DNA from 4 places in the Bacillus sp. M5A3_1b genome. Region 4 is predicted to be linked to each of the others. Evidence: riboswitches for the same ligand, from Rfam matches in the RefSeq annotation. Region 4 holds a riboswitch; each other region holds the start of a gene.

The links. Region 4 has a riboswitch for S-adenosylmethionine ahead of ACLBWW_RS07865 (Na+/H+ antiporter NhaC family protein). Riboswitches for the same ligand answer to the same signal wherever they lie in the genome.
Region 1: it holds a riboswitch for S-adenosylmethionine, as region 4 does, so the genes downstream of both, ACLBWW_RS18640 (M20 family metallopeptidase) here and ACLBWW_RS07865 (Na+/H+ antiporter NhaC family protein) in region 4, are expected to answer to the same signal.
Region 2: it holds a riboswitch for S-adenosylmethionine, as region 4 does, so the genes downstream of both, ACLBWW_RS25050 (cyclase family protein) here and ACLBWW_RS07865 (Na+/H+ antiporter NhaC family protein) in region 4, are expected to answer to the same signal.
Region 3: it holds a riboswitch for S-adenosylmethionine, as region 4 does, so the genes downstream of both, mtnK (S-methyl-5-thioribose kinase) here and ACLBWW_RS07865 (Na+/H+ antiporter NhaC family protein) in region 4, are expected to answer to the same signal.

Annotation. Positions count from the first base shown of each region.
Region 1 is NZ_JBKEZY010000006.1:240,382-248,086, forward strand. Features, by position in the region: gene ACLBWW_RS18620 (hypothetical protein) at 1-285, shown strand, start outside; partial or broken gene ACLBWW_RS18625 (hypothetical protein) at 409-1,068, opposite strand; gene ACLBWW_RS18630 (VOC family protein) at 1,805-2,197, opposite strand; gene ACLBWW_RS18635 (AAA domain-containing protein) at 2,309-4,618, shown strand; SAM riboswitch class I at 4,694-4,796, shown strand; gene ACLBWW_RS18640 (M20 family metallopeptidase) at 4,885-6,090, shown strand; gene ACLBWW_RS18645 (TetR/AcrR family transcriptional regulator) at 6,275-6,841, shown strand; gene ACLBWW_RS18650 (alpha/beta fold hydrolase) at 6,900-7,705, shown strand, end outside.
Region 2 is NZ_JBKEZY010000012.1:72,494-80,198, forward strand. Features, by position in the region: gene ACLBWW_RS25020 (hypothetical protein) at 1-400, shown strand, start outside; gene ACLBWW_RS25025 (hypothetical protein) at 420-869, shown strand; gene ACLBWW_RS25030 (hypothetical protein) at 1,033-1,701, shown strand; gene ACLBWW_RS25035 (S-adenosylmethionine decarboxylase related protein) at 1,939-3,204, shown strand; partial or broken gene ACLBWW_RS25040 (ATP-binding protein) at 3,414-3,575, shown strand; gene ACLBWW_RS25045 (hypothetical protein) at 3,800-4,180, shown strand; gene ACLBWW_RS25050 (cyclase family protein) at 4,208-4,840, opposite strand; SAM riboswitch class I at 4,925-5,037, opposite strand; gene ACLBWW_RS25055 (PRK06851 family protein) at 5,188-6,297, shown strand; gene ACLBWW_RS25060 (nucleotidyltransferase domain-containing protein) at 6,419-7,201, shown strand; gene ACLBWW_RS25065 (MFS transporter) at 7,217-7,705, opposite strand, start outside.
Region 3 is NZ_JBKEZY010000001.1:344,971-352,675, forward strand. Features, by position in the region: gene ACLBWW_RS01710 (hypothetical protein) at 1-163, opposite strand, end outside; gene ACLBWW_RS01715 (DUF1129 domain-containing protein) at 214-975, opposite strand; gene ACLBWW_RS01720 (DUF1129 domain-containing protein) at 989-1,756, opposite strand; gene ACLBWW_RS01725 (PadR family transcriptional regulator) at 1,756-2,088, opposite strand; gene ACLBWW_RS01730 (3-hydroxybutyrate dehydrogenase) at 2,284-3,060, shown strand; gene ACLBWW_RS01735 (YvrJ family protein) at 3,155-3,292, opposite strand; gene mtnA (S-methyl-5-thioribose-1-phosphate isomerase) at 3,511-4,572, opposite strand; gene mtnK (S-methyl-5-thioribose kinase) at 4,569-5,750, opposite strand; SAM riboswitch class I at 5,841-5,983, opposite strand; gene ACLBWW_RS01750 (carbon-nitrogen family hydrolase) at 6,055-6,918, opposite strand; gene ACLBWW_RS01755 (pyridoxal phosphate-dependent aminotransferase) at 6,933-7,705, shown strand, end outside.
Region 4 is NZ_JBKEZY010000002.1:321,965-329,669, reverse strand. Features, by position in the region: gene gltP (glutamate/aspartate:proton symporter GltP) at 1-1,226, shown strand, start outside; gene ACLBWW_RS07870 (DUF402 domain-containing protein) at 1,293-1,811, shown strand; SAM riboswitch class I at 1,932-2,037, shown strand; gene ACLBWW_RS07865 (Na+/H+ antiporter NhaC family protein) at 2,131-3,447, shown strand; gene ACLBWW_RS07860 (lmo0954 family membrane protein) at 3,677-4,033, shown strand; gene ACLBWW_RS07855 (PspA/IM30 family protein) at 4,080-4,742, shown strand; gene liaF (cell wall-active antibiotics response protein LiaF) at 4,849-5,589, shown strand; gene ACLBWW_RS07845 (sensor histidine kinase) at 5,589-6,644, shown strand; gene ACLBWW_RS07840 (response regulator) at 6,641-7,273, shown strand; gene ACLBWW_RS07835 (DUF3922 domain-containing protein) at 7,330-7,668, shown strand; gene brnQ3 (branched-chain amino acid transport system II carrier protein BrnQ3) at 7,691-7,705, opposite strand, start outside.

The sequences.
Region 1 (7,705 bases), on a different contig from region 4:
CAATCCAAATATTATGTACATGTTAACAGTAATAACATTCTCCCATCTCCATATATAATTCAAGAGACTCCAAATTCAGATACTCCTATTTCTCTTGGTCAAAGACTTTTAACTAACTATACTTTTTATAAATCAATTCATTCATATCTATATGTAAGAGAAAATGTCACAGAAAGTGATCGAGGGATTGTTGATTGGATAAAATATTTTGATAGCGAAATAAAAGAAGAAAAAGAAGGACGCATCTATATCGAAACTTATAAGGGGACATTATTTTTCAAGTAAAATGTAAAGGGAGAATTCAATTTGAAATCTCCCTTTTACATTCAACCATTTACTATCTACTCTCCAAATATAAAAATATCAATAGAGTAGATACAATAATTTTTATTCTATAAACTATCCTTAATATTTGTTTATGGCATCTGACATCGTAGATTTCATTGTTTGTAACAGTTCTTCTTTTGTTATTATTTTTTGTACATTTTTAAAAGGTCCGCCTAAAGATTCACCATTTTGATCCTTAATCTCTAGTTCTGTTATCTTTTTATTACCCTCCTGAATGAGTTGAAATAGAGCATATAAACGATCTAATTCTACTGAATCCAATTGGCTAAAGTCAATCTCGTTACTCATTTGCAAAGTTAATAATAATTCATTAGTTGGTTTTCCTTCATCTGGATCTTTACTATCTAAAATATATTGAAGAGCATTTTCCGTTTCAGATTCCACGTAGCCTAATTTTTTCATTTCTTCTAGTGTTGGTTTGAATTCCTTATATTCCTCATATGTTTTTTTTCCATATTGGTATTCATCACCTACTGGATATGAATAGAGGAGACCTTGTACCTTTACTCGGAATTTTAGATATTTGTTATTTTTTTCTTGCACAGTATGGTATGTATTACCACCATTATTTTCATTTATCGGGCTCCAATCTGTTACAACAACATCAATACCGTGTTTTTTTTTTATATAATCTTGTACCTCAGCTCCATTTTCTTGATTACAACCACTTAGACATAAGAAACATAATACTAGTAATATTACATGTTTCAATCTTTTCATATAAGCACTCCCTACGTAAGAATTAATTCTTGAATGTGCAGCACACTACAAAACCTTCTTTTCCTGAGTCGTATACTTTAACTTTTATATAGTTTGAATCTTATTGAATCATTTAAGTTCCTGACGTTCCCAACTATACTGCTTGAAGCATTACAGTATTAAAATAAACAACTTATTTATTTTAAGGTCTTTCTCAATTCTATAAGCACATGGTTCATTGGGCCCATATCTAAAATGTACATTCATACGATGGTATCTATTTTACTATAAAATCTAGTTCTATTATTAAAATGTTCCTTTTTTCTTTCCTAGTATAGATGTTCGCTCTACTTCAATGAGGGAGGATTTATGGAAGGACATTATACAATTTCAAGGTGTGCACCATATATAAGAAGAAAAAACATAGCTACAAACTTGATATAATAAAAGTTATATATATGCATAATAGCATTTAAAAGCACTCATGATAATGTTATACTACTATCAACCAAGAAGAATCCAACAAATACGGCAACTACTTTTAAATTCCAATGCTTTATCTTGATTACATAAAGGATTGGAAAGAGTATAAGGATCCAAAAAATAATAATATAGATTGTATTAATCATTCTCTGCTCCTAACAAAATGATTGTGTTTTTAATCTTGATAAATTCTTAGGTTAGAGGTATGTTTCATTGTTACTGGTTAAAAACAAGGGCCGGAATTCCGGCTCTTTTTCTATCCTAAAGTCCCACTTTATCTCTCCGTTTCAAAAAACTCAATCCATTCTCCATCAGGACCAGCGAAGAATATGTAACGTGTTCCATCTGGTAATGTTTCAATTTCTTCTCCAAGTAAAAAGGTTACTTTTTGTTTCTTTAGTCTTTCGATTTCATCCTCTAATGAATCCACTTTAAAGCAAATGTGATGTACTTTTCCTTCTGCCGGAAGAGAAGAGTTATAACCTTCAATGAGTTCGAGTATCGTTTCCTTCGATTCTTCTACACCTAAAAAAGCGAGTTTTAAGTCTGGATTCGGGTGCCCCATACGTTTAATGAGCTGTAAGCCAACTACTTCTTCATAAAATGAAATAGATGTTTCTAAGTTTGCAACCATAAGTCCAACGTGTTCGATTCTTCTAACTGGCATGTAGATTCCTTCTTTCTGAAAATTATATACAATATATTATTGAAAATTAAGAAAATAAGCAAGATAAAAACCTTACAAATTTTAGCGTGTTATATGGTATAGTGAGAAAGTATGTTTGGGGAGAAGGAAGGAGATTATACGATGAATACACCTACTCAAACTCCTTCATTATCGGCAACGATGAAAGAGTGGCATTATGCATTAGCGTATGAAATTAAACATTGGAAAACGATAGGTGGTAGTAAAATTTCTATCATGAACGGTCGTTTTTTATATACAGATTATGAAAGTACAGTATACGTATTTCAGCTCATATCGGAAGTAAGCTTACCGGAAGGTTCACCAATTCGAATTGAGTTTGATGGTGAGGAAGCGACAGGAGAAGTATTATCTGTACATGGATTAGAAATAGAACTGAAATTAAATGATTATATACAAGGTGAAATACGAGAAGCTGTTTTATACAGTGAACCGTGGCAATTGTTAGAGCAACTACAAGAGCGATTGAAAGAGGCACATAAAGATAAGCTAAAACGTAATCGTATAAAGCGTCTTGTTGATGGGACGAGCAGTCCGAAACATATTGAGAAGATGAAAAATCCGAAAAATGAATTGGCGTATCGTTCGTTTTACAATCCGACAACGTACGTGTGGGGACCACCTGGAACAGGGAAGTCTTACAATTTATCACGTATTATTTCGGCGCATTATCAAAAAGGAAAATCGGTACTTGTATTAGCTCATAGTAATGCGGCAGTGGACGTATTAATGAGTGAAGTAACGAAGCAAATTGAGAAGAAAAAGAAATGGACGCCTGGCGAAATTGTTCGCTACGGTTATAGTCAACATGAACATATACGAAATCATGAAACGTTACTTGCGTCTAAGTTAGTTGAAACGACGAACGGATCATGGGGAGAAGAAAGACTCTACTTAGAGGAAACACGACAAGATCTTCGTGAAAAGATTTTATCATATAAAGCGACTTCTGCTGATAAGAAGCGTATACAAGAGATTGAAAGTGATCTTCGAAAGCAAAAAGCGAAAATTAAAGAAGTAGAAAAAGAATACATTGAAAATGCAAAAGTAATTGGCGCAACTTTATCGAAATGTGCCATTGATTCACTTATTTATGAGCGTACATTTGATTTAGTTGTCGTAGATGAAGTGAGTATGGCATATGTTCCGCAAATTGCATTAGCTGCGTCACTTGGAAAACGTATCGTCGTTTGTGGGGACTTTTTACAGTTACCTCCAATTGCGATGGCGAACCATGAACTCGTTCGAAAATGGCTCGGGGAAGATATGTTTTACCATGCCGGGATTGTTGATTCTGTCAATAAATCAGAAGCACATCCGAACCTATTTATGTTGCAGGAACAAAGGCGTATGCATGCGGATATATCGAAGTTTACAAACTCATTTATTTATAAAAATAGAGTATACGACCATCCGTCTGTTTCAGAGCGTAAGGAACTTGCGCGATTGCAACCGTTCGCAAATGAGGCAAGTGTTTTATTTGATACGAGCTTAATGGGAGCTTTTTCGTTAAAGGACGCTGCTTCTGGTTCTCGATTTAACATTATGTCTGGTTTAGTAGCGATGCAAATGATGTTAATCGGACTGTTAGATGGTGTACAATCGATCGGTGTTGTTACACCTTACAGGGCACAATCCCGCTTTTTATCAACGTGTATTAGAGAAATGTTGCAGAGAACGAAATATCAAAACATACCAGTTTTAGCGGCAACAGTTCATAAATTCCAAGGTTCGGAAAGAGATATGATGATATTTGATACGGTTGATAGTTATCCGCAAGAACGACCTGGCGTGTTATTCTTTGACCATAAAAATCATCGCCTCGTCAACGTTGCAGTGACAAGGGCGAGAGGGAAGTTCATTCAATTATCAGATTGTCATTATATGCGTAAAAACCTTTCGAGAAAACAAGCGTTATCACAATTAACAGCTCATATAGAACGTCACGGAGATGTGTATGATCGTACAACATCAAGACAATTATGGGAACGAAAAATTTCGAAACGTTTACGCTGGTTTATGGAAATGAATCTTGAAGAGCCAAAAGGATTATTGAAAGATATTTTAGCGGCAAAACGAAAAATTATTATTTCACTTCCGAGTACAAAGCAAGTGGATAAACGAGTATGGCAAGTATTAATGCGTACGAATGCGCAAGTAACGGTGTATAGTGATGGACCAGTTCCATTAAAAAATGTAAAGTTACAAAGACAAAATAAAGCATTCCCGTTTATCGTAATCGATGATGAAATCTTCTGGGCAGGCGCACCGCTCACATCTCAAATGATGTTTGAAGGTAGTACCGAATTTCCATACGTATGTGCAAGACTGCAAGCACCAGAAACAATTGGTGTATTAAAAGGGTTTTTAGATATTCGGTAAATTCGGATAGGAATTCCTTGACTTTTAATCGGAATGAACATAGAATGAATATAATTTAATATAATCTTATGAAAATTCTTATCATGAGAGGTTGAGGGACTGGCCCTATGACACCTCGGCAGCGGATTCTTTTATGAATACTGTGCCAATTCCAGCAAGGTAACTTGAAAGATAAGAAAGAAGCTCATTTTGACTGTATATGCAGAAGCCTCTTTCTATCTTTTAGAAAGAGGCTTTTTTACGTGAAAATATAAGGGGGAAGAAAAATGGGAGCGACTGGAGTAACGTCACAAAGAAAAACAATTGAAGAGAGTATTGAAAGAAATAAGGAAAAGTACATAGAAACAAGTCACGATATTCATGCGAATCCGGAGATTGGTAACCAAGAGTTTTACGCATCAAGAACGTTAAGTTTATTGCTAGGGAGTGCAGGATTTCAATTACAACACAATATAGCTGGACATGAAACAGGTTTTATCGCGCGAAAAAGTTCAGGAAAACAAGGACCAGTTATCGCATTTTTAGCTGAGTATGACGCTTTACCAGGACTAGGTCATGCGTGTGGTCACAATTTAATTGGCACAATTAGCGTTGCGGCTGCAATCGCATTATCAGAAACGCTTGAAGAAATTGGCGGAGAAGTTGTCGTGTTTGGAACGCCAGCTGAAGAAGGCGGACCAAATGGTAGTGCGAAAGCGAGTTATGTAAAAGCGGGTTTATTTAAAGATATTGATGCGGCACTTATGATTCATCCGAGCGGAAAAACAGCGCCAACGAGCCCTTCATTAGCAGTCGATCCACTTGATTTTCATTTTTACGGAAAAACAGCTCATGCCGCAGCTTCACCGGAAGAAGGAATTAACGCATTAGATGCGATTATTCAGCTGTATAACAGCATTAACGCACTTCGCCAACAACTTCCGTCAGATGTGAAAATTCATGGCGTTATTACAGAAGGCGGAAAAGCACCTAACATTATTCCTGACTACGCTGCAGCAAGGTTCTTCATCCGCGCAGCGACGAGAAAAAGATGTGCGGAAGTAACAAAAAAAGTAAAAAATATCGCCCAAGGAGCAGCGTTAGCAACAGGTACGAAAGTGAAAATTCATCAATTCCAAAATGAAATCGATGAACTACTCGTAACAAAAACATTTAATGACGTCGTAGCCGAAGAACTAGAATTACAAGGTGAAGACGTAAATCGGAAAGAAAGATTTGGCATTGGCTCAACAGACGCAGGAAACGTAAGCCAAGTCGTACCGACCATTCATCCGTACATTAAAATCGGTCCAGACGATTTAATTGCGCATACGAATGAATTTAGAGAAGCAGCACGTTCAGAATTAGGAGATAAAGCATTAATTACATCCGCAAAAGCACTAGCACATACAGCGTATCGATTAATTACGGAAGAAGGGCTGTTAGAGAAGGTGAAGGAAGAGTTTAGAGAGGCGCAGAGGAATCAGGGGTAGATGGTTAAAGGGAGTGGGGGGATCCACTCCTTTTCTTTTTTGCGTAACACTGATGCTAAGATTTTTTTGCAGTAAAATCAATATTAGTAGAATTTTTTAATCAAACTTTTTTCTAAATGAACATAAATACTTGCAATGTTTAAACTAGTACTATATAGTTCTAGTTATGACAAAGGTAAAATTAATGAATCAAAAACGTGTGATTGAAGTAGCTGCAACATTATTTTTAGAAAAAGGATTTGCTTATACAAGTATGGATGAATTAGTACGTGTAAGCAAAGTTTCAAAGTCTAATGTGTATTATCACTTTTCTAATAAGGAAGTATTATTAGAAGGGGTCGTTGATTATTGGATTGAAATGTATCAATCTGCAATTGATGACGTAATTTCTCAGAGCCAATTTTTAGTTGAAGATCGTATCCAACTGTTTTTAAAGCAATTATCACAAGGAGTTCAGTCGAGAGAGTATAGGGGGAGCTGTCCATTTATTACTCTTTATATTCAAAGTCCTACACAGGCCACGCAAATAAAAGAAAAAATAGGTCTTTTTTTTACAGGATTACAAAAGAAAGTTTCTCTATTACTTAAACAAGGGGTAGAGAATGGAGAATTCAGAAATACGATTCATATTGATGAGGTTGCATCACTTTTTATTACAAATCTTGAAGGAGCGTTATTTATTTCAGAAACATTGAAAGATGCAACTGTAATCACGAAAACAGCAGATCATTTTTTAAAATTGCTTCGATAAAAGAAGCATTTTTTTTACATCAGATTAGTACTGAATAGTACTAAAAAGGAGATCTTATATGAGAACAGTATTTTTAATTGGTGGAACAGGCTTTATTGGAAAGCAATTAGTGAAAGAATTAGCCAAAGAGGATGTTAAAATTCTTCTTTTAGTAAGGTCGAAAAGTAAAGCAATACGCCTTTTTCAAGAAAGAGGCATCTTAAAAAAGGCAGTTATGCACTTTATTGAAGGTGATTTGACGAAAATAGATTTAGGTCTAAGTGCTGAAGATAAGGAGAGGGTATTGAAAACGGATGTGATTATTCACGCAGGAGGCCCCATGGATATTCAAGCGACAAGTAAAGAGGCAGCTTCCGTATTTTTAAATGGCGCAAAACATATTAGTGAATTAGCTAAAAGCATTCATCAATTGAAGGGCTTGCAACAATTTATTCATGTTGTAGGTTATATGAGTCCCTTTGATGATAAAAATAGCAAGATTGCAATTGATGTGTTTCAAGAAGGAAACAATTATTTGAAAATAAAAAATCCATATGAGAGAACAAAATTTTTAGCAGATCTCTATATCCGTCAGCAGGCATCAGCAGTAGGTTATCCGCTTTCTGTAATTAATCCGCCAACTGTAGTCGGTAGTAGTAAAACAGGGAGTACAGAGCAGATAGCAGGATTAGGTTTGCTGGTGATGAGTATGCGAAGAGGGCTCATGCCAGTGATTCCTGGAGGTAAGGGATATAGGTTACCACTTATTTCAAACGATGAGCTTGCGAAGTTTATTGTGCAGGTTTTCAGATTGGAGCAACCGACTATTCAAACATATACACTTGTTGAAGAAAAACAGCACGATCAGAACATTGCTGAATTATT
Region 2 (7,705 bases), on a different contig from region 4:
TGTATTAAAGAATGAAAAAGGAGAGCTCTATTACTATCAGATTCGTCATCTGAAAAGTGTTACAAAAAATGCGAAAGATTGTAAAGCAGATGATTGCGGATGGTTTGAATGTGAATGTGAAGATGACTTTGAAAAGCTACTTCAAAGCTTCAAATATCGCTGGGTGAAAATTAATCGTGGCGGTCCAGAGAAAGTTGAAGGTATTTTACAAGATGTTTCTTGTGAATTTGTTACATTAATTGTAAAAGAAGAAGTTATATTAGTTGCGGTATCCCATATTAAGAGTGTCACAGTAGAGTGTAAAGAGAGCGATGAGAGCGACGAGAGCGACGATAGTAAGGAAAGTAGCAATAATTCAGGTCGCGCTCGTGCACAAAGACAATCAAGTAGAGGAAGATAATAAGAAAGGGGATATAAATTTGGAGAGTGTATTATGCTGTGAGCAAATTAAATGTTTAGTCGGTGAGACTGTAAAAGTAAATCTCCGTGGACCAGAGAGTCGAGTGGGGGTACTTGTATCGTTAGGGAGAGATTATCTTACATTACAACTACCTCTTGGTGAATTAGTATATTACCAATTGAAACACGTGAAAAGTCTAGTGAAGAAAGTGAAAGAAAGTAAATGTGGCGATTGCTATGTTTCATGCTTCTGTTCTGATGATGATACTTTTGTCGATGTATTACGTGACTTGAAGTATAAGTGGGTAAAGATTAATCGTGGTGGCCCAGAGTGCGTGGAAGGTTTATTAAGTGAAGTGCATGAAGAATGTATTACACTAGTAAACTGCGATGAAGTTATTTATATCATTAATTATCATATTAAGAGTGTAAGTCAAATAGTTAAATGTAAAAAGAATGAAGAAGAATAATGTTTGATAAATAAGAGGGGCATTATGGTTGAAGGTGAAGAACGATTTCTTATTTCGGATAGTATGAAAAGGAAGTCCTTACTCTTAAGACGGAACATTGCCCCTGATTATTTTTTGGAATGGAGAATAGGAAAGCAAAAAATTTATAGGAAGGAGGATATAGATGAATGAATTAAACAAAAGTATTGGAGAAAATATATATGTTAAACTAATCGGTGAAAAAAGATTTAAAGGTGTATTAATAGACGTAGGAAATGATATTGTTGTTCTTTACAATGGACAAGACTACGTATATATATCTTTATACCATGTACAATATTATAAATTTTTAAGACCATATGATGAGGAAATATCAAAACCAGATGTTGATTCTGTAATTAAGAGGGAATCGCCTTCTATTTCTTTAAGAAAAGTATTAAGCACTTCTAAAGGGATTTTTACAGAGGTTTATGTAGCAGGAAATGCTCCAATACATGGTTATGTTACAAGTGTAATGAACGATTATATTGTTTTTTATAGTCCAGTTTACAAAACAGTATATATATCTTTAAAGCATTTGAAATGGTTAATTCCGTATAAAGAAAATCAAGTCCCGTACGCCCTCAATAAAAATGAACTCCCCGTGAATCCATTAAATATTACGTTAGCTAGAACATTTGAAGAACAGCTAATTAAAATGTCCGGCAAAATCATGGTGTTCGATTTAGGTGAGGAATCTAATAAAATCGGAAAGATGGCAAAGATTGATGAAGGGCATATTGAAATATTAAAAGCACGTGATGCAAAAATGTATGTGAATATTCAACATGTGAAATCTGTCCATTGTCCGTAGACTAGTTGAAAGGGCTGGCTTTTTCTTTTATATGCAGAAGAAAAGGTCGAGCCTATTTATTTAGTTTGATTTGGATGTGAGGGGAAAAATGAATTGAATATAAATGTATTAGCCAGATCTATGAAGAGCTAATCTTGTGCAAAATTATAAAAAATATGTACGAGCCATTTTTTCATATATTCAATTTATTTTTTTGAGGGAGAACTGTTCAACTACTATATTAAAGGGGTTTTGTTGGTGGAACAGTTTTCAAATTCGTTATCGATTACATTGCTTGGTAGTGCTGGTGGAGCAGCAAAAGCAGTTTTAGCAATTTTAAATCAAGCGATAGCAAATGAAAAAGACCCGATTTATGAAGCGATAAAGAATGTTACATTTCATTTGGTTGATATAAAACAAAAAGATAGGACGTATTATGACGAGTTGTTTCCAAATTTGAAAGATCAATTGTTTTTATATGAAATTGACCTTCAAGATGTAGTGAAATTCAAACAACATTTGAAAGAAAAAAGCACGGGTGTTGTTATTGATGTTTCGGGGGCAGATACAATCAGAGTATTAAGTTGTTGTAATGAACTTGGAATTTGTTATATTAATTCAGCTTTGGAAAATGAGGAAGTAGATCAGGACGATAGTTTAATCGGTTTTCAGCTTACGGAAAGATATACGAGGTTTGAGAAGGAGAAAGAGAAATTTACAAATACAAAAGCAATTATAGGCTCAGGTATGAATCCAGGTGTTGTTCAATGGATGGTTGTTGAACTTATGAAGGAACGTCCAAAAGAAAAGCCAAGAGCATGTTATATAGTAGAACATGATACGTCATTTTTAAATGATACAGCACTTATAAAGCCTCATACACTTTATGCTTCATGGGCAGTAGAGCGATTTCTAGACGAAGCGATATGGAGTTATCCGATGTATATGAGTCATCATCGTCCTCTTTATTTTTATGAAGATGTATATGCTTCAGAGTATAAAGTAAAGTTAGGAGAGAAAGAGTTTTATGGCTGTTTAATGCCACATGAGGAAGTTTTAATTTTAGGAAAAAACTTCAATATGGAAGTGGGTTTTCTTTACCGAATTAATGAGTATACGACTAATGTAATTAGACAGAACTTAGATCAAGTAGAAGATTTATGGAGTTGGAAGCGTAAAGTATTTAATCCAGCCGAAGAAGAGATTGCCGGCGAGGATCTAGTAGGTGTATTACTCGTTTATGAAAATAGTGAGACATATATGTATAACGTGATGAATAGCAGTCAAGTTTTTCATAAATATAAAACGAATGCGACTTACTTCCAAGTAGGATGCGGAATTTATGCTGGCTTGTGTAGTTTACTGTTCGATAACTTTAAACAAGGTGCCTATTATGTAGAGGAATTATTATTAAATACAGAGAGTAAGTACGGGGAATATTTGAATTTATATATGAAGGATTTTGTAGTGGGCGGAAATGACTTTACGGATGGATTGCTACATGATCGGGTAAGATGGATATAAGTTGTGACGAAAAGGAAGGGGAAATCTCCTTCCTTTTCGTATGATAAGGTTACATCTTACCCTGAAAGCAATTTCATACTTATAATTTAAGGAGATAATATGTAGGGCTTTTGTATTGAGTATGAGGAGTATTTATATGAACAAATTTAAAAGCTTGATATATGAGGAAAGAGAAGCTTTTAAAGTATTTAAAAAAATTAACGGATTTGTTAGAGAAAATCGGTAAAGCTTTTTACAAAACAAAGGAGAATGGTACGGGACTGGGGTTAATGATTACATATAAAATCATTGAGGAACATCAAGGAAGTATCGCGATTCAAAGTAGCATGGGAATAGGAACGAAAGAGGAAATTTTTTTACCGACAGCATAATGTGCTAGAGAAAAATATTTTTCAGAAAAGTGTTCTTGTTGTGTAAATATAAACATTTTATAAAATGTTTCAAGAAGGGTTTTTTTTATAAAATACTTCGTTTATAATGGAGGAAAATATCGACATGAGATTTGTTATTCATGTAACGGTTCGGTAGTGTTAGAGAAAGAAGGGGTGCACGCGCATCCTTTTTTCTATGCAGATATTATGAAAGAGGTGGTATGATGGAATTAACATTAAATTCGACTGTATGTTTACACACGATTCAATTTCGAAAAGAGCAAAAGAATTATATTGTAAAAGATACAATTACAGGAGAAAAATATGAAATGCCGCCACTTTGGATTGATGCATTGGCAATGATGCGTGACGGTTTTTTATTGGGGGAAATTGAGGAGAAATTAAAAGAAGAGTATCCAGATGAAGAAATAAATATGTTAGCATTTACGAGGCAACTGTTAGAGCTAGAGCTTGTCGGAATGGTAGATGGGGAAGAAATAGCTTGTACAAAGAAGAAAGAGAAAGATTATTTAGCTTGGTTACGTCCTCGTGTCGAGCAATTCTTTCTTAGTTTAAATAAAAAAAATAGAAGCAAAGGTCAGTGATGATCTTTGCTTTTTTGTATAGTTTGTTTAAAAAATTACAGCGAATGCCCTTGCGAAAGCACCGTCGCTATCTTTAATTTTTAAAGGTGCCGCTGAGAAAAAGAAACGTTTCGTGTTAATTGCATCTAAGTTGGTTAAGTTTTCGATTAAATAAATATTATTCCCAAGTAGTATGTGATGAATTGGCGATGTTTCTGTCGTTACCTCATCAGGAGAGATGAAATCTAAACCGACAGATTTTACTTTTAATTGAACTAGTTCTTCAGCTAATTCTTCAGAAAGATAAAAAGCTTCTTTCTCATATGCTTCTGTATTCCATTTCGTAGAGAGATTGGAATGGAAAATGACAATATCACCTTCTTTTATGTCAGCGTTGTGTAATACTTCTTTAGGTATTTTTCGTTCTTGTACATGAGTTACATCAATAAGAACAGCTTCGCCTACAAATTGATCTAGGGGTAATTGATCAATAGTCGTTGCGCCTGAAATGAAATGAGCAGGAGCATCACAATGCGTGCCAACATGAACGACAGAATGAAAGTCTGTAACTTGATAGCCTGTCTCTTCAACGCTTGTAATGGCTCCTAAATTGATTTTTGGTGTTCCAGGGAATTGGGACATATTGTTTTCAAATGTTTGTGATAGGTCAATTACTTTCATTTTAAATACCTCCAATATATGTTTTGAAATAAAAAAACTCACCTTTCATAATCAAGAAAGATGAGTTTTGTACACAATAGTTACGTTTTATCTTTCAAAATGCAATGCATTTTGCAGGAATTAGCACCTATTCAGTTTGTATAAACTGAGGTTGCTGGGCGTCAAAGGGCCGGTCCCTCTGCCTCTCTTGATAAAGACATATTAAGTTTTCATTTCTGAATATTCACTACTTTTTAAATTGTAATTCATTTCCTTTTTTCGTGCAATACAAAATAGGTATTCACCCAAATAAAGTTGCTCGCATATTGTAGCTTATGTAAATAGAATGCTGCGAAGGAGTGAGTGCAGTGACAGGGAATGTATTGAATTATTACGCTGGTGGAAATACAGCTAGAGGATTTCATAATTTATACGATGAGAATTTAAAAGGGCTAAACAGGTTATTTATTTTAAAGGGTGGTCCTGGGACCGGGAAATCTTCTTTAATCAAAGCAATAGGTCGCGAGTGGGTTGAAAAAGGATATGATATTGAATTTTTACACTGCTCTTCTGATAATAAATCGGTTGATGGTGTAATTATCCCGAAGTTAAAAGTAGGAATTGTTGATGGAACATCACCGCATGTTATTGAGCCGAAAATGCCAGGAGTTGTGGAAGAGTATATTAATTTAGGGGTTGCTTGGGACTCAGATAAATTAAGAAAGCAGAAGGTGGAAATTGAACGATTTGTTTCAGAAGCAAGCAAGGCTTTTCAAACTGCTTACGCTTGTTTTAACGAGGCACTAGTTATACATGACGAGTGGGAGAAAATATATATTAATAATATTGATTTTAATAAAGCAAATGAACTAACCGATCAGCTGATTCAGAAGTTATTTACAGATAAAGGCGGGAAACAATCGCTTGTGAAACATCGGTTTTTAGGGGCAGCTACACCGAAAGGAGCAGTTGATTTTGTTCCTAATTTAACAGAGGGATTACCACATCGTTATTTTATAAAAGGACGCCCAGGATCTGGGAAATCAACAATGCTTAAAAAATTAGCTAAGGCAGCAGAAGAAAAAGGATTTGAAGTTGAAGTATATCATTGTGGATTTGATCCAAATAGTCTTGATATGGTTATCGTAAGAGAATTAGGGTTTGCAATTTTTGATAGCACCGCACCACATGAATATTTTCCGAGCCGCGAAGGTGATGAAATTATAGATATGTATGCCTTGATTGTGACACCAGGGACAGATGAGAAGTATGCGACAGAAATTCGTGACGTGTCGATTCAATATAAAGCAAAAATGAATGAGGCGATGTCTTTCTTAGCGAAAGCGAAATCAGTTCGTGATAAATTAGAACGAATATATATTGCTGCTATGGATTTTTCAAAAGTAGATGCATATAAAGAGGAGATTCAAAAAGAGTTTGAACGAATTGCGGTTAGTGTAAAAGAAAAGAACAAGTAAAAAATAAAGGATTTTGGTAGGCTGTCGGGAATTTTCTGACAGCTATTTTAGTATGTAGTAAAATTAGGGGTATATTTGTCGAATTTCCAAGGAAATAATCAAAAAATGGAGAGGGTATGAAATGAGAGAGAAAATTAGAGTGGAGTTAGCAAGAATTGAACAAGAGAATGATGTGAAAATTTTATTTGCAGTGGAATCAGGGAGTCGTGCTTGGGGATTTCCATCGAAAGATAGTGATTATGATGTTAGATTTGTTTATATGCATCCGGTAGAGTGGTATTTATCAATTCATGATAAACGAGATGTAATTGAGTATCCGATTAGTGATGATTTAGATATAAGCGGATGGGATATAAAAAAGGCGTTACAGTTATTCGCAAAGTCAAACCCAGCTTTACTCGAATGGATTCGATCACCGATTTTCTATTCGAAAAACTCTCATTTTCCAGAACAGCTTCAGCAAATGAGTGATAAGCACTTTGATCCAAAAGCAACGATATATCATTACTTACATATGGCTTCAAAAAATTATCGTGAATTTTTGCAAGGTGAGAACGTAAAATTGAAAAAATACTTTTATGTATTGCGTCCTATTTTAGCTTGTAAGTGGCTAGAGGAGAAAACAACTTTACCACCTGTAGAATTCGATCGATTGATTACAGAATTATCGTTAGAACGTAGCGTATTAGATGAAATTGAACAGTTGTTAATAAAGAAAAAGGCAGGTACTGAATTAGATGTTGGATTAAAAATTGAGGTGTTGAATCAATTTTTAGAAGAACAAATTCATTACTATCAGCAATATGTAAAAGGAATTGAAAAGGGATCAGGAATTGATATTGAGAGTTTAAATACATTGTTTCGAGATATGTTGTTTGAAGTATATGAAAAAGAGCACAAGTGAGTTTGTGCTCTTTTTTTATTTTGTAGGAATAAAGAAAACAGATATAGCTGCAAGAAGACCCGCGAATGAGAATAAGTAAAAATTCCATGCTAAGTCATATTGCATTGTCATAATAATACCGACAAGAATAGGACCAGCAATCGCACCAACTCGGCCAAGTCCAAGTCCCCAGCCTAAGGAGGTAGCTCGGATATGGGATGGGAAGTATTGTGTTACATATGCATTTAATATTTGAGTAATACCGACTGATCCAATTCCAGCAAGGCCGATTAAAAGATAAATGATTGTAACAGATGGTTTAATTGTTAATAGTCCAATACATATAGCTGCCATAAGATAGGAGATGCTAATAACAAATTTAGCCCCTATACGATCCGCGATTGCTCCAGCAAATAATGCACCGATAGCGGCAGTAACATTTAGCATAAGTAAAAATGATAGACTAGATCCAAGAGGGTATCCTGCTTGGCGCATCATCTGCGGTAACCAAGTGTTTAAACCGTA
Region 3 (7,705 bases), on a different contig from region 4:
GCCCTTTTCCTATTAAACCGAAGAAAAAAACATAACCCGATGTGTCATCTAATAAAGTATCGAAATAATCATCGTGTACCTTTTTCGAAAATGCAGTATATAGCCCCAAAATCGTTAAACCTAAAAATATAGTAGACAATATACCTAGAAATATACTTTGCATGTTTGTTCCTCCTTAATAAAAAATTCAGCTCGTTCACTAGTAATATAAAACTAACTTATAGTCTTTTTCTCCTCATTTTTCAAAGACCATCGCATTAATACATATAAACTACCGTACAGAAGTAAAGGTTCTAACATTCCCCAGTATGGATTTTTCTCTCCCAATCCTTTAAATACAAACATAATGAATAGCGGGACAATAACAGCTAATATCCCAATCCAGCCAAGTATGTACGCTTCCCCAATTAACAGTACTAACAGGATAACTCCAGCTAGTATATAACTTTGTATAGTCGTTAATTGTAATACAGGTGTCCCGTACCATTTATTCAGAAACATTAATAATACTAGTAATAAAATTGGTAACAAAGATGCTACATAAAGAATGCTAAATTCTTTTATTTTGCTCTTAAATGATGACATTTTAAAAGCAAATATAATTCCTACAATCGTAATCATTAAAACAATTGGGTATCCAATCAATTGTACATTTGTTAATGTAAATTCATGATTTGGACTTTGAAATAAGATATTTGTAAGTAACCAATATCCGCCTATCCCAATTATCATCCCTAAAATACTCTTTATACTCCCACCTTTATCCTTCTCCATCTCTTTCGCCAATTCTTCCGCATACTCTTTTGGTGAATCACCAAATATATCCGTTACCGTCTTTCCCTCTTTCTCACCTTCTATTAAATGAAGTTCTGCATCTTCTAGAAAAGCATCCACATCTTCTTCTTTCATTCCTTTTGTTATTAAATATACTTTCGTATCGATTAAAAACTTTTCTCCTTCTTTAGAAATTTGCATGATAACCCCTCCCTTATTTAACCACTTCTCTTCTATTCGTCTTCATCATAATTTCAAGGAAAATTAAAATAAACAAACTTCCGTATAAACATATAATTTGAAATAACATTGGCACGAGATCTTCTGATGTAAATGTTTTAAACAGTAACATAATCGAAAGTGGAATAATTAAATATAAGTTTTTAAACCATCCTTCAAAATATATATTTATCGCTACTGTGATCATAAAAATAGCTCCGGCTAATATATAACTTTGCGTTTGGGTGAATGTAAACGTTTTGGTAGGATAGATTACATCTAATATCGTAACAGCCCCCATTAAAAACATTGGCGCTACCATAACTAAAAACCACATAGAAAACCACGTTTTTGTAAAGCTTGTTACGAAGGTCATTTTGCGAAGTAAAAAATTAGGACCTATAACAACTAAAATCAATGACAAACTATACCCAACGCACTGAATAAGCGACATCTGTAATAATCCGTTATTCACTATTAGGATAGAAGCAATAATCCAAAACGATACGATATTCATTACTGTAAAACCAATTTGCTTCCACGTTTCCTGTCTATCCTTTTCCATCACTTTTACAAGTTCATTTGCATATTCTTTCGGTGAACTTCCGAAAATATCTTCTACACTTTTCCCATCACTCTCACCCTCGATTAAATGAAGTTCTGCATCTTCTATAAAATTTTCAATATCGCTTTCTTTCACACCCTTTGCTGCTAAAAATAATCTCATTTCTAATAAAAACTTTCGTGCTTCACTTGATAACATTATTTTTTTCTCCCCTTCCCCTCAAGTAGACGCTCTACACTACTTTGCATCGCTTCCCAGCGATCCATAAATTCATTAAGTGCTTCCTCGCCTTTTTCTGTTAATGTATAATATTTTCGCTTTGGGCCAGATGGAGATTCCTTCATTACACTTGTTATTAATCCTTCCTTTTGCATTCGTATTAATAACGGATAAATACTTCCCTCACTCGCCATAGTAAAGCCATACTTTGCTAGTTTTTCACTCATTTCATAACCGTATATTTCACCTTCAGAAATAATAGCAAGTAAGCATCCTTCTAAAATCCCTTTCAGCATTTGACTTGTCGACATAACTCAAATCCTCCCACTATCTTGTTTTACAAGATAGATAAGCGTAAGTATCTTGCTTTACAAAATAGTATAGCAGAGACTATTTTGCAAAACAAGATAGCTAACAATATTTTTCCAAATCTTTGCAGGATTTTTATTATCCCCTCTCTAAATAGAGCAATATGAGAACTTTATTAGGAAGGGATGTTTTTCATCATGGTTACAAATCGAGTTGTTTTTTTAACAGGCGCTGCAAGTGGTATTGGTTATGAAATGGGAAACGCTTTTGCAAAAGAAGGTGCAAAAGTTGTCATTACTGATCGTCTTGAAGAACGTGCAAAAGAAGCTGCTGAACATTTACAAAAAGAAGGCTATCAAGCTATCGGTTTAAAATGTGATGTTACATCTGAAGAAGAAATTACCGCTGCAATTTCTCAAACCGTTACTCATTTCGGTTCATTACATATATTAATTAACAACGCAGGAATGCAACACGTTTCACCAATTGAAGATTTTCCAACTGAAAAGTTTGAACTACTTATTAAAATTATGCAAATCGCTCCTTTTATCGCAATTAAGCATGCCTTCCCAATCATGAAAAAACAAAAGTATGGCCGAATTATTAATGTAGCCTCCATTAATGGCCTCGTTGGATTTGCAGGAAAATCCGCCTACAATAGCGCGAAGCATGGCGTAATCGGATTAACAAAAGTTGCCGCTTTAGAAGGCGCTACTCACGGAATTACCGTTAATGCGCTTTGTCCTGGTTATGTCGATACCCCACTTGTACGTAATCAACTACAAGATTTAGCTACTACACGAAATGTACCACTTGAAAATGTTTTAGAAGATGTTATTTATCCACTTGTACCACAAAAACGCTTATTGCAAGTACAAGAAATTGTGGATTATGCTATGTTTTTAGCGAGTGAAAAGGCAAAGGGTATAACTGGGCAAGCCGTTGTTATCGATGGTGGTTATACTGCTCAATAAAGTGACGGCTTTTACTGCCCATTAATACGGGGTAAAAAATAAAGTTTGCTCAAGAAGAGCAAACTTTATTTTACTTTGTATCGCGAGGACCTTCCTACTTTAGTAATTGTTTAGGGAGTTTCTCGATTGCAACAATTACCCCATCTAATTTACTTTCAATACGATGGAGTAAATATAATGTTACAACAATCGGAAACCCTACATTACCTACTATCCTGATCCACTCTTCCATCTTTTCCGCCTCCTTCCATTATATAAATAAGGGAAAAGAAAACATTTAGGCATAAAGTGAAACTTTAATCAGTGGGGGTTTTCTTCATCCCCCACTGATTATTAGTTGAACCAATCGGGCTTTTACGGGCAGTTGACCCCCACCTAACTTCTTTGCTTCCGCTGAATTTTGAGGTGGGGGTCTTACCGCCCGTTAATGCGGGATAAAAAAACAAGCTATTATGTATTAGCTTGTCTTTCAAATAACGATGCAATTTCCCGTTTATAATCTCCGTGTATGATGCCTTTTTCAGTAATAATACCTGTAATTAATTCATTCGGTGTTACGTCAAATGCAGGATTATAAACATCAGTTCCAATTGGCGCCACTTGTTTTCCAAAAATTTTCGTAACTTCGGTTTCATCTCTTTCTTCAATAACAATTTCTGTACCTGTTTGTTTCGTAATATCAAACGTAGATAACGGAGCTGCAACGTAAAATGGAATATCGAAATAATTTGCTAATATAGCTAAATTCATTGTTCCGATTTTATTTGCTGTATCTCCATTTGCGACAATTCGGTCCGCTCCTACAATAATCGCGTTTATTTCTTTCGTTTGAATAGCATGAGCTGCCGTATTATCGGTAATAAGTGTTACATCAATATTTGCCTGTTTTAATTCCCAGGTCGTTAAACGCCCGCCTTGTAAAACCGGTCTCGTTTCACACGCATACGCATGTAAACGTACACCTTTTTCTTTCCCAATATAAAACGGTGCTAATGCAGTACCATATCTAGCAGTTGCAATGCTTCCAGCGTTACAAATTGTTAAAATGTGATCACCATCTTTAAAACATGTTAATGCATGTTCTCCAATACTCCGGCATACTGCTTCATCTTCTTGCTGAATGAGAAGCGCTTCTTCTTCTAATTTTTTTTGTGTTTCTTTTATTGTAGTAATTTCTCGAATTGATTCTCTCATGCGATCGATTGCCCAAAATAAATTGACTGCTGTTGGGCGTGACGTTCCTAAATAATTACAATCTCTATTAAACTTCTTTTGAAATTCTTCCATATGTACAGTATTATATTTTTTTGATGCAAGTGCCAAGCTAAATGCAGCTACAATTCCAATTGCAGGTGCTCCTCGTACTTCTAGCATGACAATACTTTTCCATACCTCTTCAATCGTCGTTAATGTTTTGTATTCTGTACTATGCGGCAACTTTGTTTGATTTAATACTGCAATGGCATCACCTTTCCAACTGACAGATCTCGGAACAGTAACAATTGTACTCATGCTTTTATCCCTCCAGAAACTGTCTGTTGAAATAATGTTCGGAACAGTTGAATATCAGCACTCTTAGATTCATATTTTATTAGTTCTTTACCTAAGGATAACGCTTGTTTCTTAGCTTGAATTCTCGTTTCTTTATTTGCTATTCCATCTAAATCAGCTACATGCGCTAAGCCAATTGTTCTACGGATAAGCTCACATCCGGCAAATCCAATGGCATCTGTAAAAATATTTTGCAAAATAATTGGCAACCATTGTTTCTCTTTCGTATATGCTTCTACACCTTCTCCAATCCATAACTTCGTAAAAGCTTCTACAAAATAACTCCATGTTTTCTCAATATGGAAAAATAGCACACTTCTTTTTTCCTCTTCACGGGATAGTGCATTTAATAATAAATTTGCAATAAATTGGCCAAGATCAAATCCAAATGGACCATATGTTGCAAATTCTGGATCAATTACTTTCGTTTCAGCAGGTGATGAAAAAATACTACCAGTATGTAAATCACCATGAATAAGCGCTTCTTTTCTTGTTAAGAACTTATATTTATACTGTGCTACTTTTAATTTTAAATTTTTGTCACTCCACAGTTCATCCACCGCTAGTTGTAACTCTGGTTCATAATCATTCGTATCATAATGACTAAACGGATCTGTAAACACTAAATCTTCCGTGATTTTACTAAGATCTGGGTTTACAAATGCACCTTCTAGTACCCTTTTCTCTTCTGATTGTAAACCGAAATCTGAAGTATAAAACAACACATGTGCTAGAAAGCGACCAATATGTTGGGATAAAAGCGGGTACTCCTCTCCATCTATTAATCCTTTTCTTGCAATTGTTAGCCTTGATAGATCTTCTATGACTGTTACTGCTAACTCTTCATCATGACTGTACACTACCGGCACATATTCCGGCACATACTTCGCAAAAATTTGTAATGCTTTACTTTCAATCGTCGCTCTTTTTATAGACAGTGGCCAGCTCTCACCAACTACTTTCGCATATGGCAGTGCTTGTTTTATTATAATAGACTTCTCTCCATCATCTAATTTGAACACGTAATTTAAATTTCCATCTCCAATTTCATGACAAACTACATTTGCTTTCCTTTCAAAATAACCGTGTTCTTTCGCATATTGTATAGCTGTCGTTTCAGTTAATGAATAATATCCCATCGTCTTCTCCCCCTTTTTTAATTCAGAGGTTTTTCTGACGTAGAAAAACCTCTTTCCACAAAGAAAGAGGTTTGAAGTTTATCTTCTCCCCTCTTATCTGCCAGAAAGGTTTACTTTCTGCTGGAATTAGCACCGTGCCTTTTGGCGTAAATAAACGCCCCATTTCACAATGGTATTACGGTCGGTTGCTGGGCTTCATCGGGCCAAATCCCTCCACCTGCTCTTGATAAGAGTTGTATAATTTTTTGAATTTTTAACTTTATGTTGAAGACTATACCAAGAATAAAAATCACTTGTCAACATTTTATTTGTATAATTCTGGACGACGATCTGCAAAAACTGGAATTCCTTTGCGTACTTCTTTAATTTTCTCAAAATGAAGCTCTCCAAATAAAATTGATTCTTCTTCATTCGCTTCTACAACAACTTCGCCCCAAGGATCGACAATTAAAGAATGACCGGCAAACTCATTATTCGGATCCTTTCCTGCCCTATTACATGCAACAACATAACACTGATTTTCAACTGCTCTTGCTTGCAATAACAAACGCCAATGCGCTAAACGAACCAATGGCCATTCTGCTACAACAAATAAAACTTTTGCACCTTTCGCAGTATGAACGCGCATCCACTCTGGAAAACGAATATCATAACAAATTGTGCCGGCGCACTCTACATCATCTAACTTAAATTCACCTGTACTATTTCCAGCGATTAAATATTTATGTTCATCCATAAGCTGAAATAAATGCACTTTACTATATTCATTGACCAGTTCTCCTTCCTTGTTTACCACATACATTGTATTTGTAACACCTTGTTCTGTTTGCTTCGCTATAGACCCACCGACAATATGTACACCATATTGCTTCGACCATTCTTTCAGCTTTTCTTTCGTTTGCAATCCATCCCTATCTGCAATTTCAATAAGCCTCGTTAAATCATATCCCGTTGTCCATAGTTCTGGTAAGACAATCACATCTGGTCTTTCCTTCATCGCTTCGCTTATTTTATTTTTAGCATTCTCAATATTCTTTTCTACATCTCCAAAGACAATATCCATTTGAATACATGCGACTTTCATTTTGTCAGCCCCATTCTTAATTTTTTCTTTACAAAATACTGGAAAGATTATATCATTTGTCACTAGAATTGTAACAACTTTCAAAAGAGGTGGAAAGTATGAAATTATTTCAACCTTCTGAGATAGTAACATCATTGCCTACACAATTTTTTGCTTCACTTGTTGCAAAAGTTAACAAAGTCGTTGCAGCTGGTCACGATGTTATTAATCTAGGTCAAGGTAATCCAGATCAACCAACACCGCAGCATATCGTAAAAGCTTTACAAGATGCTGCTGAAAAGACCATTCATCATAAATATCCGCCATTTCGCGGACACGAAAGTTTAAAAGAAGCCGTGGCAACATTCTATCAACGCGAATATGATGTAGTAGTAAATCCAAAAACAGAAGTTGCTATTTTGTTTGGTGGAAAAGCTGGATTAGTAGAATTACCACTTTGTTTTACAAACCCTGGTGATACTATTCTCGTTCCAGATCCAGGCTATCCAGATTATTTATCAGGAGTTGCTTTAGCAAAAGCACAATTTGAAACAATGCCGCTTATTGCAGAAAATAATTTTTTACCAGATTATACAAAAATTGATGCCACTACCGCTGAGCGTGCAAAGTTAATGTTTTTAAACTATCCAAATAATCCTACCGGTGCTACTGCATCAAAAGGTTTCTTTGATGAAACCATTCATTTTGCTAATGAACATAATATATTAGTCGTTCATGATTTTGCTTACGGTGCTATTGGATTCGATGGTCAAAAACCTGTTAGTTTCTTGCAAGCAGACGGTGCTAAAAATACAGGTATTGAAATTTACACTCTATCGAAAACTTTCAATATGGCTGGATGGCGCATCGCTTTTGCTGTGGGGAATGAAAG
Region 4 (7,705 bases):
TTGGTATTGCAGTTGGAGCGATTTTCTTTGATAATCCAGCGGTTGTGAAATATTTACAACCAATTGGTGATATTTTCATCCGATTAATTAAAATGATCGTTGTACCAATTGTTGTAGCAAGTATTGTTGTTGGGGTTGCTGGTGTTGGTGATGTAAAAAAACTGGGCCGACTAGGCGGAAAAACAATTCTTTATTTTGAAATCATTACAACAATTGCAATTATTGTCGGTCTATTAATTGCGAATATTTTCCAACCAGGAAAAGGCGTAAATATGGATCAGTTAACGAAGACAGATATTTCGAAATATACACATACGACAGAGCAAGTGCAAAGTCATTCATTTGCAGATACATTTGTAAATATTGTTCCAACGAACATTATGAAGTCATTAGCTGACGGAGATATGCTTGCGATTATCTTCTTCTCTGTACTATTTGGTTTAGGTGTAGCAGCAATTGGTGAAAGAGGAAGACCGGTTCTTCAATTTTTCCAAGGTGTAGCTGATGCGATGTTTTATGTAACAAACCAAGTTATGAAATTTGCACCATTTGGTGTGTTTGCACTAATTGGTGTTACAGTTTCTACATTCGGTCTAGCTTCATTAATTCCATTAGGGAAATTACTAATTGTCGTATATGGAGCAATGATCTTCTTCGTCGTAGTTGTCTTAGGACTTACAGCGAAAATATTTGGAATTAACATTTTCCAATTCTTTAAGATTTTAAAAGACGAGCTGATCTTAGCATATTCTACAGCGAGTTCAGAAACAGTTTTACCGAAAATCATGGAGAAAATGGAGAAATTCGGTTGTCCGAAAGCAATTACGTCTTTCGTTATTCCGACAGGTTATTCATTTAACTTAGATGGATCAACTTTATATCAAGCAATTGCGGCTATTTTCCTAGCACAAATGTACGGTATTGATTTATCTATTACACAACAAATTACATTATTACTTGTATTAATGGTTACATCAAAAGGTATCGCAGGTGTACCAGGCGTATCATTCGTTGTATTATTAGCGACACTTGGTACAGTAGGTATTCCACCTGAAGGTTTAGCATTCATCGCTGGTATTGACCGTATTTTAGATATGGCTCGTACAGCAGTTAACGTTGTAGGTAACTCTTTAGCAGCTGTAGTTATGTCTAAGTGGGAAGGTCAGTATGACGCTGAAAAAGGACAGGCTTATTTGAAAGAAATTTCTAATAAGCAAGCAGCTTAATTATAATTTGAACAAGCTCTCACATAATATGTGGGGGCTTTTCTATATAGAAGGGAAGCGGACGTAATGAAACGTAAATATGGTGACGGTTCTTCGTGGAAGCGACTAATAGAGAAGGATTATACGGTTAAGCAAGTAGAAGAAGGAATGCTAGGAATATTAGACATAAAAAAGGTAAGAGAGCCTAGTTGTAAAGAATATGATGGTAAAAAACTTTGTATCGCAGGGAATCAATATACGTGGATTCAATATTTTATAGACGGGAAAAACTTTGCGATTACAGCTATGTTAGATGATCAGAAAAAATTAGTGCAATATTATATCGATGTGGCGAAAGAATATAAAATTGATGACCGTGGTTTACCGTATTTTGATGATTTATATTTAGATGTAGTGTTATTACCGAACGGTAAGATGTATGTACTAGATGAAGATGAGCTAGAGGACGCCTATAAAAGTGGCGATGTTACAAAAGAAGAGTACGAGTTAGCTTGGTACACTACGAAATGGATAATAGATGCAATAAAAAATAGTGAATTTTATTGGATTTCAATATTGGAAGAAGAAATCAAAAAGTTAAAATGATTGTTGTATTCAAATTTTTGTATAATTACCAAAAAAATCTATACAAAAAATAATTGACTTTTGTTTTGTAAGCGAGTAAAGTTAGGGAAGAAATTATTATTAAAAAATAAATATGAAACCTTCTTATAAAGAGAGGCGGAGGGACTGGCCCTACGATGCCTCGGCAGCGGACTCGATTTCAGAGTGCTGTGCCAAATCCAGCAAGCATGTGCTTGAAAGATGAGAAGAGCGTTCCTTATAGATGTATAAGACCTCTTCTCATTGGAAGAGGTCTTTTGTTATTCATTAGAAAAGGTTGAAACTAGGGAGAGATGGTACTTTGAAAGAAACGAGAGGAAATGGTTTGGCTTTATTACCACTTGGGATATTTTTGGCGCTATTTATTGGTTCTGGAATTATTACAGGTGATTTCTATAAATTGCCGATACTTGTAGCAATTTCAATTGCTGTAGGAGTCGCTTTAGCGATGAATCGTAAAGAAAGTTTTAATGTAAAAGTAGAACGATTTGCTAAAGGTGCAGGGAACCCGGATATTATGATTATGGTTCTGATTTTTGTACTTGCAGGAGCATTTTCTGAAACAGCAAAAGGGATGGGCGGCGTTGATTCTACAGTTAATTTAGCGTTATCCATTTTACCGCAAGGATTTATCGTAGCTGGAATTTTTGTTATAGGGGCATTTATTTCATTAGCGATGGGAACTTCAATGGGAACAATTGCTGCATTAGCACCAATTGCTGTAGGTATTAGTGGGCAAACTGATATCTCTATTGCACTTACGATGGCTACTGTTGTTGGTGGGGCGATGTTTGGGGATAATTTATCATTTATTTCAGATACAACAATCGCAGCTGTACGTTCACAAGGAACAGAAATGAAAGATAAGTTTAAAACGAACTTTTTAATTGTATTACCAGCAGCTATTATTACAATTGTACTATTAGTAATCGTTACTTTAGGAAGTGACACGCAGATTAAAGCGCATAGCTTTGACTGGATAAAGATTTTACCGTATGCAGGAGTACTTATTACAGCATTGCTTGGTTGGAATGTACTTATTGTGTTAACTGGTGGAACTGTACTATCCGGCGTTATCGGTCTTTTAGATGGGAGTTACACGCTAGAGAGTTTCTTTAAAAGTGTAACGACTGGAATGGGCGGTATGATGGAGTTAGTATTACTTGCTATTTTAATTGGTGGTATGGTCGAACTGATTCAATATAATGGTGGTATTCAATATTTAATGAATATTTTAACTCGTAACATTCGTTCGAAAAAAGGAGCAGAGTTCGGTATCGCTGGCTTAGTGAGTATGACGAATATGTGTACAGCGAATAATACGATTTCTATTATTTTTACAGGTCCACTTGCGAAAAACATTGCAGATCAATATGAAATTGATCCTCGTAAATCAGCGAGTGTATTAGATCTTTTCTCATGTTGTGTGCAAGGGTTAATTCCGTATGGTGCGCAAATGTTAACGGCAGCAGGATTTGCGGCGTTATCTCCGATTGAATTGTTACCATATGCGTTTTATCCGATTTTAGTTGGAGTATGTGGAATTATTTCTATATTAATTGGTTTCCCGAGGTTTTCTAAAGTAGCGGGAAAGAAAGAGTATCACAAAACAGCATAATTTAAAATGAAGTTTATGAATAGTAATGAAAGCCGTACAGAGAATGTTCTCTGTACGGCTTTTTATGTGCGATAAAAGAGTGAATCATCCTATCCTACCGCATATTTTTACAAAAGGCTGAATGCAACTCAGTCTTAAGTCTGAGTCGAAAACGGTTCTTAAGCTCGTTATGGAAAAGTGAAAAAATAGTTAAGATAAGAGTATCAAATCGAAGGGAGGCAAGCACAAGATGAAACAATTTCTAGCGTTTATCGCGGCTGGTATTTTAGCTTTAATTGCTCTTGGCAGTCTTGCTGGTATTATAGGATTCGCAATTGGAGCAGGAGTTGTGTACTGGAGCTATAAATCATTTGTGCGAGCACAATCATTTTTTGGAAAGTTAGCTTGGGGTATTGTTGGTTTGATCGGCTTGTCCATCGCCCTTTCTCATTCCCCAGCATTAATTGGTATCGCAGCATTAGTAGTTTTATACTACGGATACCGTGAGTGGAAAAAAGAAAAAAATGTAGTTGTTGATTCTGCACCAGAAAGTTCTAAACCATATAGCAACTTTGAAGATGAGTGGAACAAGTTAATGAAAAACTAATAAAAAATCAAATCAAATTTATAAAGTAGAAGAGAGGAAGATTATAATGAAACAATCTTTATTCGGACGTGTACGCGATGCAATTTTAGCAGATTTTCATAATGTGTTAGATGAGAAAGAAAGAAAAAATCCAATCGCGATGTTAAACCAATATTTACGCGATAGTGAGCGTGAAATAACAAAAATTGAGAAGTTAATTGAGCGCCACAAAACATTAAAATCTAATTTCGCTCGTGAGCTTGAGCAAGCACGTTATTTCGTTAATAAAAGATCAAAGCAAGCGATCGTCGCTCAAGAAGCAGGCGAATTACAGCTACATGAGCGTGCGTTAGAAGAAGTAGCGTATTATGAAGGGCAAGTAACTCGATTAGAAGAAATGTATGCAGGTGTTGTAGAGCAAATTGATGAGTTAGAGCGTCGTCTTTCAGAAATGAAAAATAAATTAAAAGAAATGAACGCAAAGCGTATGGAATTAATGGCACGTGAAAATATGGCGCATGCAAATCGCCGTATGAATACAGCCATGCATAAAATGGATGAAAATAATCCGTTCTTACGTTTTGAAGAAATTGAAGATCATATTCGCGACTTAGAATCTCGTATAAATGAGGAGCATGAACGTGACACATTTGATATGAAGATTGCAAAGCTTGAGCGTGAAATGAAAGAGAAGAATGATGTATCGTTAACAAAAGAGTTAACAAAATAATAGTAGTATATTATAAAACAGGCTTATGATATAGTGATAGGAGAAAAGGTGTTGGAAAGCAATGCCTTTTCTTCTATGTATATGTAACAAGAAGGGGGGAGCTGAAATGAAGAAACAATTTTCAAAAACACAATTAATGGGGATGCTCCTCATCATATTTGGATTCGGTCTTTTTCTTGATATGATACTTGGACATTTTGAACCAGGTGGTCTCATTTTTGCATTTATTATGCTTATGTTTGGAAGGCATTATCGTAAGAAGAATCGTTATGTAAGGGGAAATGTCTTTTTATTTGTTGGTGGTATCGTATTTTTATTCTTCTTATTTTCATCAGCAGCATTTGTTCTTGTCGTCTTTGCTTGTTTAGCTTTAATTGGTTATCAATTGATTCAACAAGGACATCAGAAAAAAGCAATGAAGGTTGAAATTAAAGAAAAAGGATATATAGATGAAGAGAAGCAAATTTATCGTACAGAACCATATTTAAAAAACATGTTTGTAGGTAATGTGCGAATGATGGATCATATTTATGAACTTGAGGATATTAATGTTCAATATGGTGCTTGTGATGTGGAAATAGATTTAACAACTGCTATGATTCCAGAAGGAGAAACGGTAATTGTTATCCGAGGTATCGTTGGTAATATTCGTTTATACGTGCCATATGATATTGAGCTGTCTTTAAATCATTCTGTTATTGTCGGACGTGTGCTCCTGCCAGGACATGAAGAGACAGGATTTAATCGTAATGTTACATTTAGAACAGAGCAGTATAAAGAAGCTCCTCGTCGTATTAAAATTATTTCTTCGCTTATCGTAGGCGATACGGAAGTGAGGAAAGTATAATGAAGAAACAAAAAAATATTTCGTGGATGTATATTCGTTATTCTATGTTGTCTTCTGTTAGTATCGCACTCATTTGTACAATTGTATATGTATGGAAAAGCGAGCAACAAGTGTATGATTTATTATGGAAGGAATCCATCGCTTCTGTTCCAATTGGCTTGTTTATTATGACTACAAGTTTACTTATCGGGGGAATTGTAGGGTATGCAATCGGTTACTATATAGAGCAGCGTATACAAGGATTAAATACTTTTCTATTTGAAGTGGAGCGAGGGAATTTTCCGAGCGATGTTTCGTTTACTGCAGATGATGAATTTCATGAAGTAGAACGAAAAGTAATCGGTCTTGCTCGTCGATTAGAGGAGCAAGCTGGACTCTTTCAAAAAGTAACGAATGAACGAGCTCATTGGAATGAAGAGATGAGACAAGAAGCGATATCCCAAGAAAGGCATCGATTGGCGAGGGAGCTGCATGATTCTGTAAGTCAGCAGCTTTTTGCAATGTCGATGATGATGTCGGCTATTAATGAACAAGTAGCTGAAATTCCAGAAACGACAAACAAGCAGTTGCAGCTCGTTGAAAATATGGTTGTAAATGCGCAATCAGAAATGAGAGCATTGCTTCTTCATTTACGTCCTGTACAATTAGAAGGTAAGAAACTGACACAAGGCATAGAGGAATTATTGACGGAATTGTCGCGAAAGCAACATATGAAAATTGAATGGCTAATCGAGCCAATAGAATTGAAAAAAGGTGTAGAAGATCATTTATTTCGTATTGTGCAAGAAGCTTTATCCAATACTTTACGACATGCGAAAGCGAAGAAAACGGAAGTACGTCTTCGGAAAATTGATCAATATGCAATTCTAAAAATTATTGATGATGGCGTTGGATTTGAAGTCGGAGTGAATAAGGCTGGTTCATATGGTTTAAGATCAATGCAAGAGCGTGTTCATGAAATTGGTGGGACATTAAAAGTACTTAGTTTCCCCGCTAAAGGGACACAAATAGAAGTAAAAGTACCGATTATGATTGAGAGAGGGGGAGAATCATGATAAAAGTGTTACTTGTCGATGATCATGAAATGGTTCGAATGGGTGTATCAGCATATTTATCAACGCAGCCAGATATCGAAGTAGTTGGAGAAGCTGAAAATGGAAGAAAAGGTTCAGAGTTAGCACTGCAATTAAGACCAGATATTATTTTGATGGACCTTGTCATGGATGAGATGGATGGGGTTGAAGCAACACGTACTATTATTCAGGAATGGCCAGAAGCGAAAATTGTAGTTGTAACGAGCTTTTTAGATGATGAGAAATTGTACCCTGTTATTGAGGCTGGAGCGACAAGTTATTTATTAAAAACATCAAGAGCGAGTGATATAGCAGACGCTGTACGAGCTACTTATGATGGAGAAACGGTATTAGAGCCAAAAGTTACTGGTAAAATGATGTCTCGTATGCGTCAGAAGAAAGAACAACCTTTGCATGAGGAGTTAACAGAAAGAGAGTCTGAAATTTTGTTATTAATTGCAGAGGGGAAAAGTAATCAAGAGATTGCAGATGAATTGTTTATTGCCCTCAAAACAGTAAAGACACATGTGAGTAATATTTTAAATAAGCTAAATGTAAGTGACCGGACACAGGCAGTTATTTATGCGTTTAGACATCAATTGACGAAATGATAAAGTGAAACTTTAATCAGTGGGGGGTATCTCCGCTGATTATTAGTTTACGCCAAATCTTTTTATTGACGTTAATAAATGTAAGCGTTATCATTGAGTTGTTAACAATACATACAAAGGGGAGAGAGTGTATGTTAGTTCAAACGATATTTGGCATGGATAAGTCTAAAAAATTAGGGGATTATGTGAACGCATTACAAGCGCTTTGTGAACAATATAATGTTGAAACAGATAAAATTGCAATTGTTGAGGCGACAGAAGAGTACTATTTATTTTTAGTAAAGCAAGAAGATTGCTACGATGTTGTCAAAGTAGAAACAGTGGATACAAATATCGAATATTATACGAAAGCATATAAAATAAGCAGTTTTAATCATACTGTTTATCAAAAGTAAAAAACTCCCTTTCGGGAGTTTTTTAGGATGCTTTTAC